One region of the Streptomyces sp. NPDC008163 genome, then DNA from elsewhere that is predicted to be linked to it. Evidence: riboswitches for the same ligand, from Rfam matches in the RefSeq annotation. Region 1 holds a riboswitch; the other holds the start of a gene.
The links. A riboswitch is a leader RNA that binds a small molecule or an ion and turns the genes downstream of it on or off. The one in region 1 is predicted to bind cyclic di-AMP.
Positions count from the first base shown of each region.

Region 2: it holds a riboswitch for cyclic di-AMP, as region 1 does, so the genes downstream of both, ACFZAT_RS26235 (peptidoglycan DD-metalloendopeptidase family protein) here and ACFZAT_RS19920 (transglycosylase family protein) in region 1, are expected to answer to the same signal.

Region 1 is NZ_JBIBHG010000008.1:274,190-279,570, forward strand. It holds gene ACFZAT_RS19915 (transglycosylase family protein) at 106-1,155, shown strand; cyclic di-AMP (ydaO/yuaA leader) riboswitch at 1,441-1,609, shown strand; gene ACFZAT_RS19920 (transglycosylase family protein) at 1,614-2,324, shown strand; gene eno (phosphopyruvate hydratase) at 2,624-3,904, shown strand; gene ACFZAT_RS19930 (septum formation initiator family protein) at 3,997-4,467, shown strand; gene ACFZAT_RS19935 (DUF501 domain-containing protein) at 4,538-5,077, shown strand; gene ACFZAT_RS19940 (exopolyphosphatase) at 5,091-5,381, shown strand, end outside.
Region 2 is NZ_JBIBHG010000012.1:256,399-261,779, reverse strand. It holds gene ACFZAT_RS26240 (aldo/keto reductase) at 1-577, opposite strand, end outside; gene ACFZAT_RS26235 (peptidoglycan DD-metalloendopeptidase family protein) at 765-1,931, opposite strand; cyclic di-AMP (ydaO/yuaA leader) riboswitch at 1,943-2,096, opposite strand; gene ACFZAT_RS26230 (SpoIIE family protein phosphatase) at 2,306-3,430, opposite strand; tRNA gene ACFZAT_RS26225 (tRNA-Met) at 3,637-3,710, opposite strand; gene ACFZAT_RS26220 (SHOCT domain-containing protein) at 3,880-4,284, shown strand; gene ACFZAT_RS26215 (FAD:protein FMN transferase) at 4,238-5,125, opposite strand; gene ACFZAT_RS26210 (FMN-binding protein) at 5,118-5,381, opposite strand, start outside.

The sequences.
Region 1 (5,381 bases):
TTTCGCGTGATCTCTACTGCATCGACTTGTGACTCACGTTCGAGTTTCGCTAGGTTCACCGTTCGACTCACCAGTCGCTTGTCAGTCACACGGAAGGCATCTCCCATGGGCTCCGCGAACGGCAGACACCGCCGCCCTCGTCAGGCACCCGCCATCGTGGTCGCCGCAGGCGTCACCGGCTCGGCCATCGCCATCCCGCTGCTCGGCGCGGCAAGCGCACACGCCGCGGACACCGCGACCTGGGACCGGGTGGCCGACTGCGAGAGCGGCGGGATGTGGAGCGCCGACCTCGGCAACGGCTCCTACGGCGGTCTCCAGTTCACGCCGGAGCTGTGGAAGGCGTACGGCGGCGAGGCCTACGCGGAGCGCGCCGACCTCGCCAGCCGCTCGCAGCAGATCGCGGTGGCGGAGCGGGTCCTGGCCGCCAAGGGCCCCAAGGCGTGGCCCAGCTGTGCGGTGATCTCCGGGCTCACCAAGGCCGCGGGCTCGGCGGACGTGGACCCCGGCGACGCGGAGGCGGACGAGCCCGCCCGGAGCGCCGACTCGGGCCTCGACGCCGGTCTCGGCGCCGACCCGGATGACGACGCGTCCTCGGGCTCGTCGGCCACCCCCTCGGGCGAGGCGTCCGGCGCGGCCACCACGGACCGGAAGGCCGGCAAGAGCTCCGGCAAGCACGCGGGCAAGAGCGCCGAGGAGAAGGCCGACGCCTCCGCCTCCCCGTCCGCCGACCCCTCGGGCGCCCCGTCCCCCTCCGCCGACCCGTCCACCACGCCCCCGGCCGACCCCTCCGCGGACCCCTCGGCGGGCGCGACGGACGACGCGCGGGCGAACGGCGGCAAGCACCGGGGTGCCCCGGCCGCCGACGACGCCGCCGGGACGGCCGACGGGCGCGACGCGGGCCGGCACGCCTCGCGGGGTGACGGTGACGCACGCGGCAGCGCCACGCGGCCGGCTGACGGCACGTACACCGTGCGGCCGGGCGACAACCTCTGGGCCATCGCCGACGCGCAGGACCTGCCCGGTGGCTGGCCCGGGCTGTACGAGGCGAACAAGGCCGAGGTGGGCTCCGATCCGGACCTCATCCTGCCCGGCCAGAACCTCGATCTGGGCCTGGGGGACCAGGCCCCGGAGAAGGCCGCCGAGAGCGCCGGATGAGCCGTTAGAGCCCCTTGTGCTTTGGGTGGTTTAAGAGGCCCATGTCCCACTTTTGACCGAGTGAGACATGGGTCTCTTTGTGTGAACTCACGCTGCTTGTCCGGGAGGTCCCGCCGCATCCGTTCCGACCTGCACAAATGAGGGTTCTTCGGATGCTCTTACGGGATGATTATCCGGTATGTCCTTCTTTGAATATGACCGGTGGGTGTGATTACGGTCGGAACCGCTCGCACCGCGGGCCCCGTCGACCGTCACGCCGAATCCTGCCGTCGGTCGAAGGGAACAGACGCGAAAGCGCCGTAGGCAGGAGCGGGGGACCCAGGTAGGCGCTGGGCCCGGTCGTCGGGAGACGGATCGGGGCCGGCTAGGGGTGAAGTCGCGCCAGGAGCGCGGCCGGGCAACTCACTTGGCCCGAACCCGACAGCTCACCTCGCAGGCGTCGGTGAGGAGAAGACTCGATGCTGCTCAACCGCAAGGGCAACAAGCACCGCCGCCCCTCCAAGGCCGTCCGTGTCGCGACGCTCGCCGGTGTCGCCGGTGCCGCCGTCGCCGTGCCGCTGATGGGCGCGACCAACGCCTCCGCCGCCTCCGTCGCCACGTGGGACGCCGTCGCCCAGTGCGAGTCCGGCGGCAACTGGTCGATCAACACCGGTAACGGCTACTACGGCGGTCTGCAGTTCTCCCAGTCCAGCTGGGCCGCCGCCGGCGGCACGCAGTACGCGCCCCGCGCCGACCTGGCCACCAAGGCCCAGCAGATCGCCACCGCCGAGAAGCTCCTCGACATGCAGGGCCCGGGCGCCTGGTCCTGCGCCGGTGCCGGCAACCTGACCAACGACGGTGTCGACCCGGGCGTCGACACCGGCTCCGGTGCCGCCAAGCAGGAGGCCGCCCCGAAGAAGGCCGAGCGCACCGAGGCCCCGGCCACCAACCGCTCCGACCGCTCGGACGCTCCGAAGAAGTCCGCGAAGAAGACGGTCACCACCCCCACCGGCAAGAAGGTCGCCAAGGGTGACGGCGAGTACAAGGTCGTCGCCGGTGACACGCTGAGCAAGATCGCCGCCGACCGCCACGTCAAGGGCGGCTGGGCGCAGCTCTTCAAGCTGAACAAGGACATCGTCGAGGACGCCGACCTGATCTACCCGGGTCAGCAGCTCCACCTCACGAAGTAACCGCGATCCCTCCTCGCTGATCGCTCAGGCCGCCCCGGCCCGGCACGCACTCTCCCCCCGTGTGTGCCGGGCCGGGGCACGCCGCGTCCAGGGCGTCCGCAGCTCGTGCACCGTTCAACTGTTGTAGTTACCGACCAGTAAATATTTGGCGTTACGCCCCGGTATGCCCGCCCTTGGGTCCTTTTTCGTCCCAGGGGACGGGCGGTCGGCCGACGCAGACCGCCGGGCCGGTTAGGCTCTTGTCGCAAGGCCAAAGTGACCCTGCACAACCAGCGTCATATCCCAGAAGGAGATGCCTCGTGCCGTCCATCGACGTCGTCGTAGCCCGGGAAATCCTCGACTCCCGGGGCAACCCCACGGTCGAGGTCGAGGTCGGCCTCGACGACGGCAGCACCGGTCGTGCTGCCGTGCCGTCCGGCGCCTCCACCGGCGCGTTCGAGGCCATTGAGCTTCGCGACGGCGACCCCAACCGCTACCAGGGCAAGGGCGTCGAGAAGGCCGTCCTGGCCGTCATCGAGCAGATCGGCCCGGAGCTCGTCGGCTACGACGCCACCGAGCAGCGCCTCATCGACCAGGCGATGTTCGACCTGGACGCCACGGAGAACAAGGGCTCGCTCGGCGCCAACGCCATCCTGGGCGTCTCCCTCGCCGTCGCCCACGCCGCCTCCGAGGCCAGCGACCTCCCGCTCTTCCGCTACCTCGGCGGCCCGAACGCGCACCTGCTGCCCGTTCCGATGATGAACATCCTGAACGGCGGCTCGCACGCCGACTCCAACGTGGACATCCAGGAGTTCATGATCGCGCCGATCGGCGCCGAGTCCTTCTCCGAGGCGCTGCGCTGGGGCGCCGAGGTCTACCACACGCTGAAGAAGGTCCTGAAGACCAAGGGCCTCTCCACCGGCCTCGGTGACGAGGGCGGCTTCGCGCCGAACCTGGAGTCCAACCGCGCCGCCCTCGACCTCATCATCGAGGCCATCAAGGAGGCCGGTTACGCCCCGGGCAAGGACATCGCGCTCGCGCTCGACGTCGCCGCCTCGGAGTTCTACAAGGACGGCTCGTACGAGTTCGAGGGCAAGTCCCGCTCGGCCGCCGAGATGACCGAGTACTACGAGGAGCTCGTCTCCGCGTACCCGCTGGTCTCCATCGAGGACCCGCTGTACGAGGACGACTGGGCCGGCTGGAAGGTCATCACCGACAAGCTGGGCGCCAAGGTCCAGATCGTCGGCGACGACCTCTTCGTCACCAACCCGGAGCGCCTGGCCCGCGGCATCGAGGAGGGCTCCGCCAACGCCCTGCTCGTCAAGGTCAACCAGATCGGTTCGCTGACCGAGACCCTGGACGCCGTCGAGCTGGCCCAGCGCAACGGCTTCAAGTGCATGATGTCGCACCGTTCGGGCGAGACCGAGGACGTCACCATCGCCGACCTCGCCGTCGCCGTGAACTGCGGTCAGATCAAGACCGGCGCCCCGGCTCGCTCGGACCGCGTCGCCAAGTACAACCAGCTGCTGCGCATCGAGGAGATCCTCGACGACGCCGCGGTGTACGCGGGCCGCTCGGCGTTCCCGCGCTTCAAGGGCTGACGCCCACCGCGGGTACCCCCCGCCTCCGTCCGTCCCCGCGCCCGGTCACGTACCGTGTGCGGGGACGGACGTCGTAATGGGGAGGCGGGAACATGGCCGTGAAGGACCGGGACCGGTTCTCCACCGCGACCCGGCTGCGGCTGCTCGGAGAGCAGACCGCCGCCCGCGTCTACCGGTCCCAGAACCGGCGTCAGGCCCGCCGCTCCCGGCTCACCGGCCGGGCCGCCTTCCTGGCCCTGGTCGTCTGTTCCCTGGTCGTCGCCCTCGCGTATCCGATGCGGCAGTACGTGTCGCAGCGCGACGAGATCGCCGACCAGCGCAGGCTGGCCCGCGAGGCCGAGGCGCGCACCGAGGAGCTGCGGGACCAGAAGGCCCGGCTCCAGGACGACGCGTACATCAAGCGGCTGGCCCGCGAGCACCTGCACTACGTTCTTCCCGGGGAGACCGGCTACACCGTGGTCGACCCCGACGCGGTCAAGGAGCGCAACGGGAAGCCGGCCGAGACGGACCGGCCCTGGCACTCCAACCTGTGGGACGGCGTGGACAGCGCCGACCGCGGCTGACGGCCGTCCCCACCCCCGTACCTCTGCAGAACCCGCGGTTCGAGCAGTCCGATCAGCACCCTAGGCAGGCATGGAAACGCCCCCTCCCCAGACCGAGCCCACCGTCCCCACCGAGGCGGACATCGCCGCGTTCCGGCAGCAGTTGGGCCGCCCGCCGCGCGGGCTGCGCGCCATCGCGCACCGCTGCCCGTGCGGCAACCCGGACGTGGTCGAGACGCAGCCCCGGCTGGAGGACGGCACGCCGTTCCCGACGACGTACTACCTGACGTGCCCGCGTGCCGCGTCCGCGATCGGCACGCTGGAGGCGAACGGGGTCATGAAGGAGATGACCGAGCGCCTGGGCAAGGACCCGGAGCTCGCGGCGGCGTACCGGGCGGCGCACGAGGACTACATCGCGCGGCGCGACGCCATCGAGGTCCTGGAGGGCTTCCCGAGCGCCGGCGGCATGCCGGACCGGGTGAAGTGCCTGCACGTGCTCGTCGGGCACTCGCTGGCGGCCGGTCCCGGCGTCAATCCGCTGGGCGACGAGGCGATCGCGATGCTCCCGGAGTGGTGGCGCAAGGGCCCGTGCGTGTCGCCGTGCGGCGAGCAGGGTACGGACGAGGGCTGAGGGGGCGGCAGACATGACGCGCGTGGCCGCCATCGACTGCGGCACCAACTCGATCCGCCTGCTGGTCGCGGACGCCGACCCGGTCACCGGGGAGCTCGTCGAGTACGCCCGGCGCATGGAGATCGTCCGGCTGGGGCAGGGCGTCGACCGCACCGGCCGGCTCGCCCCCGAGGCGCTGGAGCGGACGTTCGCCGCCTGCCGGACGTACGCGGCGGTGATCGAGGAGCACGGCGCCGAGAGGATCCGCTTCGTCGCCACCTCCGCCTCCCGGGACGCCGAGAACCGGGACGACTTCGTGCGCGGG
Region 2 (5,381 bases), on a different contig from region 1:
CGTAGGTGTCCCGGGAGACGAGGTTGTAGTGCGGCTGGAGTGCCACATAGCGGGCCAGGCCCTCGCGTTCGGAGAATTCCAGCGAGGCGCGCAGCCGCGCGGCGCTGATGTTGGAGGCGGCGATCTCGCGGACCTTGCCCTCCTTCACCAGCTCGTCGAGGGCGGTGATGATCTCCTCGACCGGAACGGTCTCGTCGTCGAAGTGCGTGTAGTACAGGTCGATGTGGTCCGTGCCGAGCCGGCGCAGCGACTCCTCGGCGGCCGACTTGATCGTGGGCGCCGAGAGACCCTTGTAGCCGGGGAGGGCGCCGACCTTGGTGGCCACCACGACATCGGACCGGTTGCCGCGCGACGCGAGCCACTTGCCGATGACCGTCTCCGACTCGCCGCCCTCGTTGCCGGGAACCCAGTGCGAGTAGGCGTCGGCGGTGTCCACGAAATTGCCGCCGGCCGCCGCGTACGCGTCGAGAACGGCGAAGGACTGGTCCTCGTCCGCGGTCCAGCCGAAGACGTTTCCACCGAGGCAGAGCGGGAAGACCTGGAGCCCGGACGGGCCGAGAGTGCGCAGTGAAGTCATGGGTGGAACAACGGCCCGGGGCCTGCTCGCTATTCCGTGCCGCATACATACGGTCCGTGCCGCATACGTCCGGTGGACCGCACCACGCGAACCGGCAGCCCTGACGTCGGGGGGGGGGTGCGTCAGGGCTGCCGGGGTTCGGAAGGCCGCGTGCGGGGAAGGGCCGGGGGCGTCGGAGTAAGAGACCTCAGACGGTGAGGCCGCGGGCGTGCAGCCAGGCCATCGGGTCGATGCCGGTGCCGTCCGGGGTGTGGACCTCCAGGTGGAGGTGCGGGCCGGTCACGTTGCCGGTCGCGCCGACGCGGCCGATGGTGTCGCCGGTGGTGACCTTCTGGCCGACCGTGACGCCGATCGAGGACTGGTGGCAGAACCACAGCTCGGTGCCGTCCTCCAGCTCCAGCACCGTGCGGTAGCCGTAGGCGCCCGACCAGCCGGCCGACTTGATGGTGCCGGTGTGGATGGCCTTGATCGGGGTGCCGGTGGGCGCCGCGAAGTCGAGGCCCGTGTGGTAGCCGGAGGACCACATCGAGCCGGCCTCGCCGAACGTCGAGGTGATCGTGTACGAGGAGGTGGGAATGGCGTAGCTGGCGGCGAGCTTGGCCAGACGCAGGGCCTCGGCCTTCTTCTTCGCCTCCTCCTCCGCCTTCTTCTTCTCGGCGGCGGCCTTGGCCTTGGCCTCGTCCTGCTGCTTCTTCGCCTCGGCGGCCGCCTTCTCGGCAGCGGCCTTCTCCTCGGCCGCCTTCGCCTCGGCGTCGGCGGCGCCCTGCTGCTGCTCGGCCTGCTGGAGGATGCGGGCCCGCAGCGCCTCACCGGCGTCCGTGGTGCCCTGCTCCGCCTCGGCGGTGGTGAGGCCGGCGGTGGTCAGCGGGGCCGCGGCGGTGGCGGTCGCGGGGGCTTCGGCCGCGGTCTCGCCGGAGAACAACGCGCCCACGCCCGGAAGGGACTTGGCGTCGGGGAGATTGTCCGCGAGGGAATCGGGAAGAGAGATGGAGACCGGCGGCTTGCTCTGCGCGGTGGCCATGCCACCCGCACCGACGGCCGCGATGACACCGACGCCGAGGACGGTGGAGCTGCGGGCCAGACCATTGCGCTGCTTGGCGACGCGGTGCTTGCCACGGACGGGGCGGACGGACTCCTCGGTGGGGTTCCATTCCTCCCAGGTCCGCTCGGAGTCGGCGTCGTCGCGGAAGCCGCTGCCGAAGTGGGCGCCGGTGTCGAAGCCGCTGCCCCGGTCGGTCGCGTAGTCGCCGCCCTGTTCCGGGATGTACGCGGTGCCGGGGCCGGATGCGAAGTCGGCGCCGTACTCGGGCACGAACCGGGAAGGTGACTCGGGGGCAGGCTTGTTGGACGCCACGCGGGCGCACTCCTTTCCTTCCTTCTCGCCTACCGGGTTAGCTGACGGGTTCGGAGCAGGAAGGTCTCCTACGGGTTCCTCCGCCTCTCGTGAAGACGAAGATGCCCGATTCACCCCATGTAGGTGGTTCCCCGGTTCCCTTGCGGAATTCGGCGCACGCGCGCGGCGCCGTCCTGACGACGGCTGGGACAACCGCGCTGCGTTATCGAACGTTAATAGACAGACAGCTCCGATTCCAAGCTGTTCCCACTGATCGTTCACACGCCCGGCCTGGACTTACGGGACACAACCGGGTGGAATCGGGCGAGTTGTTCGACGTTCGGCCACTACGCGTTTTCTGACGTTGCGTCAACTGTTATGCGGAGCGGCGCACCTCAGTCACTGAGCGTGTCACCCCGCTTGACGATCTTCACCGTCCTGCGCCGGTCCGGCTGCCCCTTCGCCGGCCGGGCCACCGCGAGCAGCGCCATGTCGTCGGTCGACTCGCCCCCGGTATGCAGCCGTACGTCGTCGGTCAGCGCGGACAGCAGCTCCTCCGGTCCGGGGAAGAGCCGACCGCGCAGCCGCTCCGCCGGGTCGTAGAAGACACCGTCGGCGTCACGGGCCTCCGACAGGCCGTCCGTGTAGAACAGCAGCGTCCCGCCGGCCGGCAGCTCCCATTCGTCCGAGCGGTCCGGCCGCACCCCCAGGTCCATGCCCAGCGGAAGCGCGGGCTCCGAGGGCGTCAGCGCCTCCACCGCGCCGTCCCCGTGCAGCAGCAGCGGATCCGGATGGCCGCGGTTCACCATCCGTACGCGCTCGGCGCCCGGCGGGATCTCCGCGAGCACGGCGGTCACGAACCCCTCGAACGCGTCCAGATTGCTCCGCCGTACCGACTCGCGCGCCAGCGCGCGCTCCAGCCGCTGCGCCACGCCCTCCAGCGATTTCTCCTGCTCGGCCGCCTCCCGGAACGCCCCGATGACCACCGCCACGGCGCCGACCGCCTCCAGCCCCTTCCCGCGCACATCGCCCAGTACCAGCCGTACACCGTACGGGGTGTCAGCGGCCGCGAAGAGGTCTCCCCCGACGAACTCGTCGGCCTGCGCCGCCTCGTACCGCGCGGCCACCTGGAGACCGCCGATCCGCTCGGGCGGCGTCGGCAGCACCGCCCGCATGGCCGTCTCGGCGATGATCCGGGCGGACGCCAGCTGCTCGTTCCCGCGCCGCACGACCCGGTTGATCACCCCGGCCTGGAAGGCGACCGTCAGCACGGTCAGCATCTCAATGAACGGGACCACGCCCGGCAGGTCCCCGGTGGCGAGCCGCATCGCGGCGATCGCGACGACCCCGGCGAGTCCGATCCGGAGGGTGGCGCCGAGGCCGAAGAAGGGCGCTGCGATCAGCGGGGCGGCGGCGAACATCGGAACGGCGGTGAAGGCCGGCGGGGTGAAGTAGTCGAAGACCACCCCCACGACGATCATCGCGGCCGGCAGCAGCCGGACGAAGCGGCGGCCACCCACGCCGTCAAGCTCTCGCCACCGTCGCTCCCACTTCCTCACCTGCGGTCTCCTGCCCGGTGCAGCCACGGCCGTGCCGCGCACCTCCCCCAGCCTCGCGTCCGCCCGGCCACCGGGCGAATCCTCGGCCGCCGAAGGGGCGAAACCCATCTGAGCCGACAACGCATCAGGCCCGGCACGCTGTCTGCGTGCCGGGCCTGATCCTTCAGTAGCGGGGACAGGATTTGAACCTGCGACCTCTGGGTTATGAGCCCAGCGAGCTACCGAGCTGCTCCACCCCGCGTCGGTGAACCCAACTCTACGTCATGTTCGGGGCCCTCATGACCACGCCCCGGGCACCTCGGCCCGCGCACCCCTCCTCCCCCCGGCTCACACCGACGGGCAATGGGGTGAATGTGGTGATATGACTGTTTTCAGATTCAGCCAGTCCGATGCGGCTCCGGGAGTGGACGATGGACGACTATCCCCTGCTCAACCTGTTCTGGACGATGCTCTGGTTCTTCCTCTGGATCATGTGGCTCTTCCTCCTCTTCCGGGTCATCATGGACATCTTCCGCAGCGATGACCTGAGCGGCTGGGCCAAGGCCGGCTGGCTGATCCTGGCGCTGGTACTGCCCTATCTGGGCGTGCTGATCTACGTGATCGCCCGCGGCAAGTCCATGGGCAGGCGCGACGTCCAGGAGGCGAAGGAGCGCGACGCCGCCTTCAAGGCGTACGTCAGGGACGCGGCGGGTACGGAGAGCGGCGGCCACAAGGGCGGCCATGTCGAGGACCTGTCGAAGCTCGCCGACCTCAAGGACAAGGGCGCGATCACCGAGGAGGAGTACCAGCGGGCGAAGTCGAAGCTCCTGGTCTGACGCGACGGGCGCTCCCCACACCGGCACGGGGAGCGCCCGCCGTCGCTCCCCGTTCTCCGGAAGGCCGCGCCTCTCGCTCGTACCGGTGAAAACCCGTCGTACGCACCTCGCGACCGTCCGGAAGGATCGCCAGGGCGTCGTAGCCGGGAATCGACTCCAGCCAGCCGAGCGCGCTCTCCCCCCTGGCGAAGGCAGCCGTGGCGAAGGCGTCGGTCATGGTGAGACCGGGCCCGACGAGCGTGATGGACGCGAAGGTGCTGACGGGCGTACCGCGGAGTGGATGAAGGATGTGAGCGCCGCGTTCCGCGACACCGGAGGTCGCGATGGCCAGGTCGTGGTGGACGGTGATGACGGTGGCCAGGTCGTGGGGGCGCAGTGGGTGCGCGATGCCGACGCGCCACGGCGCGTTCCCGCCCGACCGGCCGCGTATCCGCAGGTCGCCCCCGCCGTTCACGCAGGAGTTCCGCACGCCCGCGTCGCTCAGGAGCCCGGACGCCCCGTCGACGGCCCAGCCCTTGACGAGTCCCGAGGGGTCCAGCCGCCCGGCGGGAGTCAGGGTGAACCAGCCGTCGGAGAGAGCCGCGGCCCGGTCGCAGAGCCGCATCACCTCGCGAACCTGCGGGGGGCAGTCTTCGAGGGGGATCTCCTGGCGGTCCAGCCGGCTGATGTGGCTCTCGGGCCGGTAGGTGGAGAACACCGCGTCGACCCGGTGGAGGAGTCGCACGGCATCCGTGAGCGCGTGGCGGATGGCGGGGGTGGGCCGGTCGCGGATGTCGAAGGTGAAGACCGTTCCCATCACGTGCTCGACGTGTCGCAGCCCCGTGGAAGACGACTCAGCCATGAGCCTGGTCCAAGGCGCTCTGCAGGGACTCCGTGTAGCCCTGGCTCGTGTAGCTGGCACCGGAGACGGCATCGATCCGCGCGCTCTGCGCCTTGACGGCCTCCTGGGTGAGGAGCGGCAGCGCGTGGGCGGCGATCTGCCGGTCGCGCCCGTTCTGGTCCGGTGCCCGGAGGATCTTCACCGCGGTGATACGGCCATGGGAGAGAACGGCGGCCACTTGGACGGTGCCGTACGGCGTGTCGACGGGGGTCCCGGT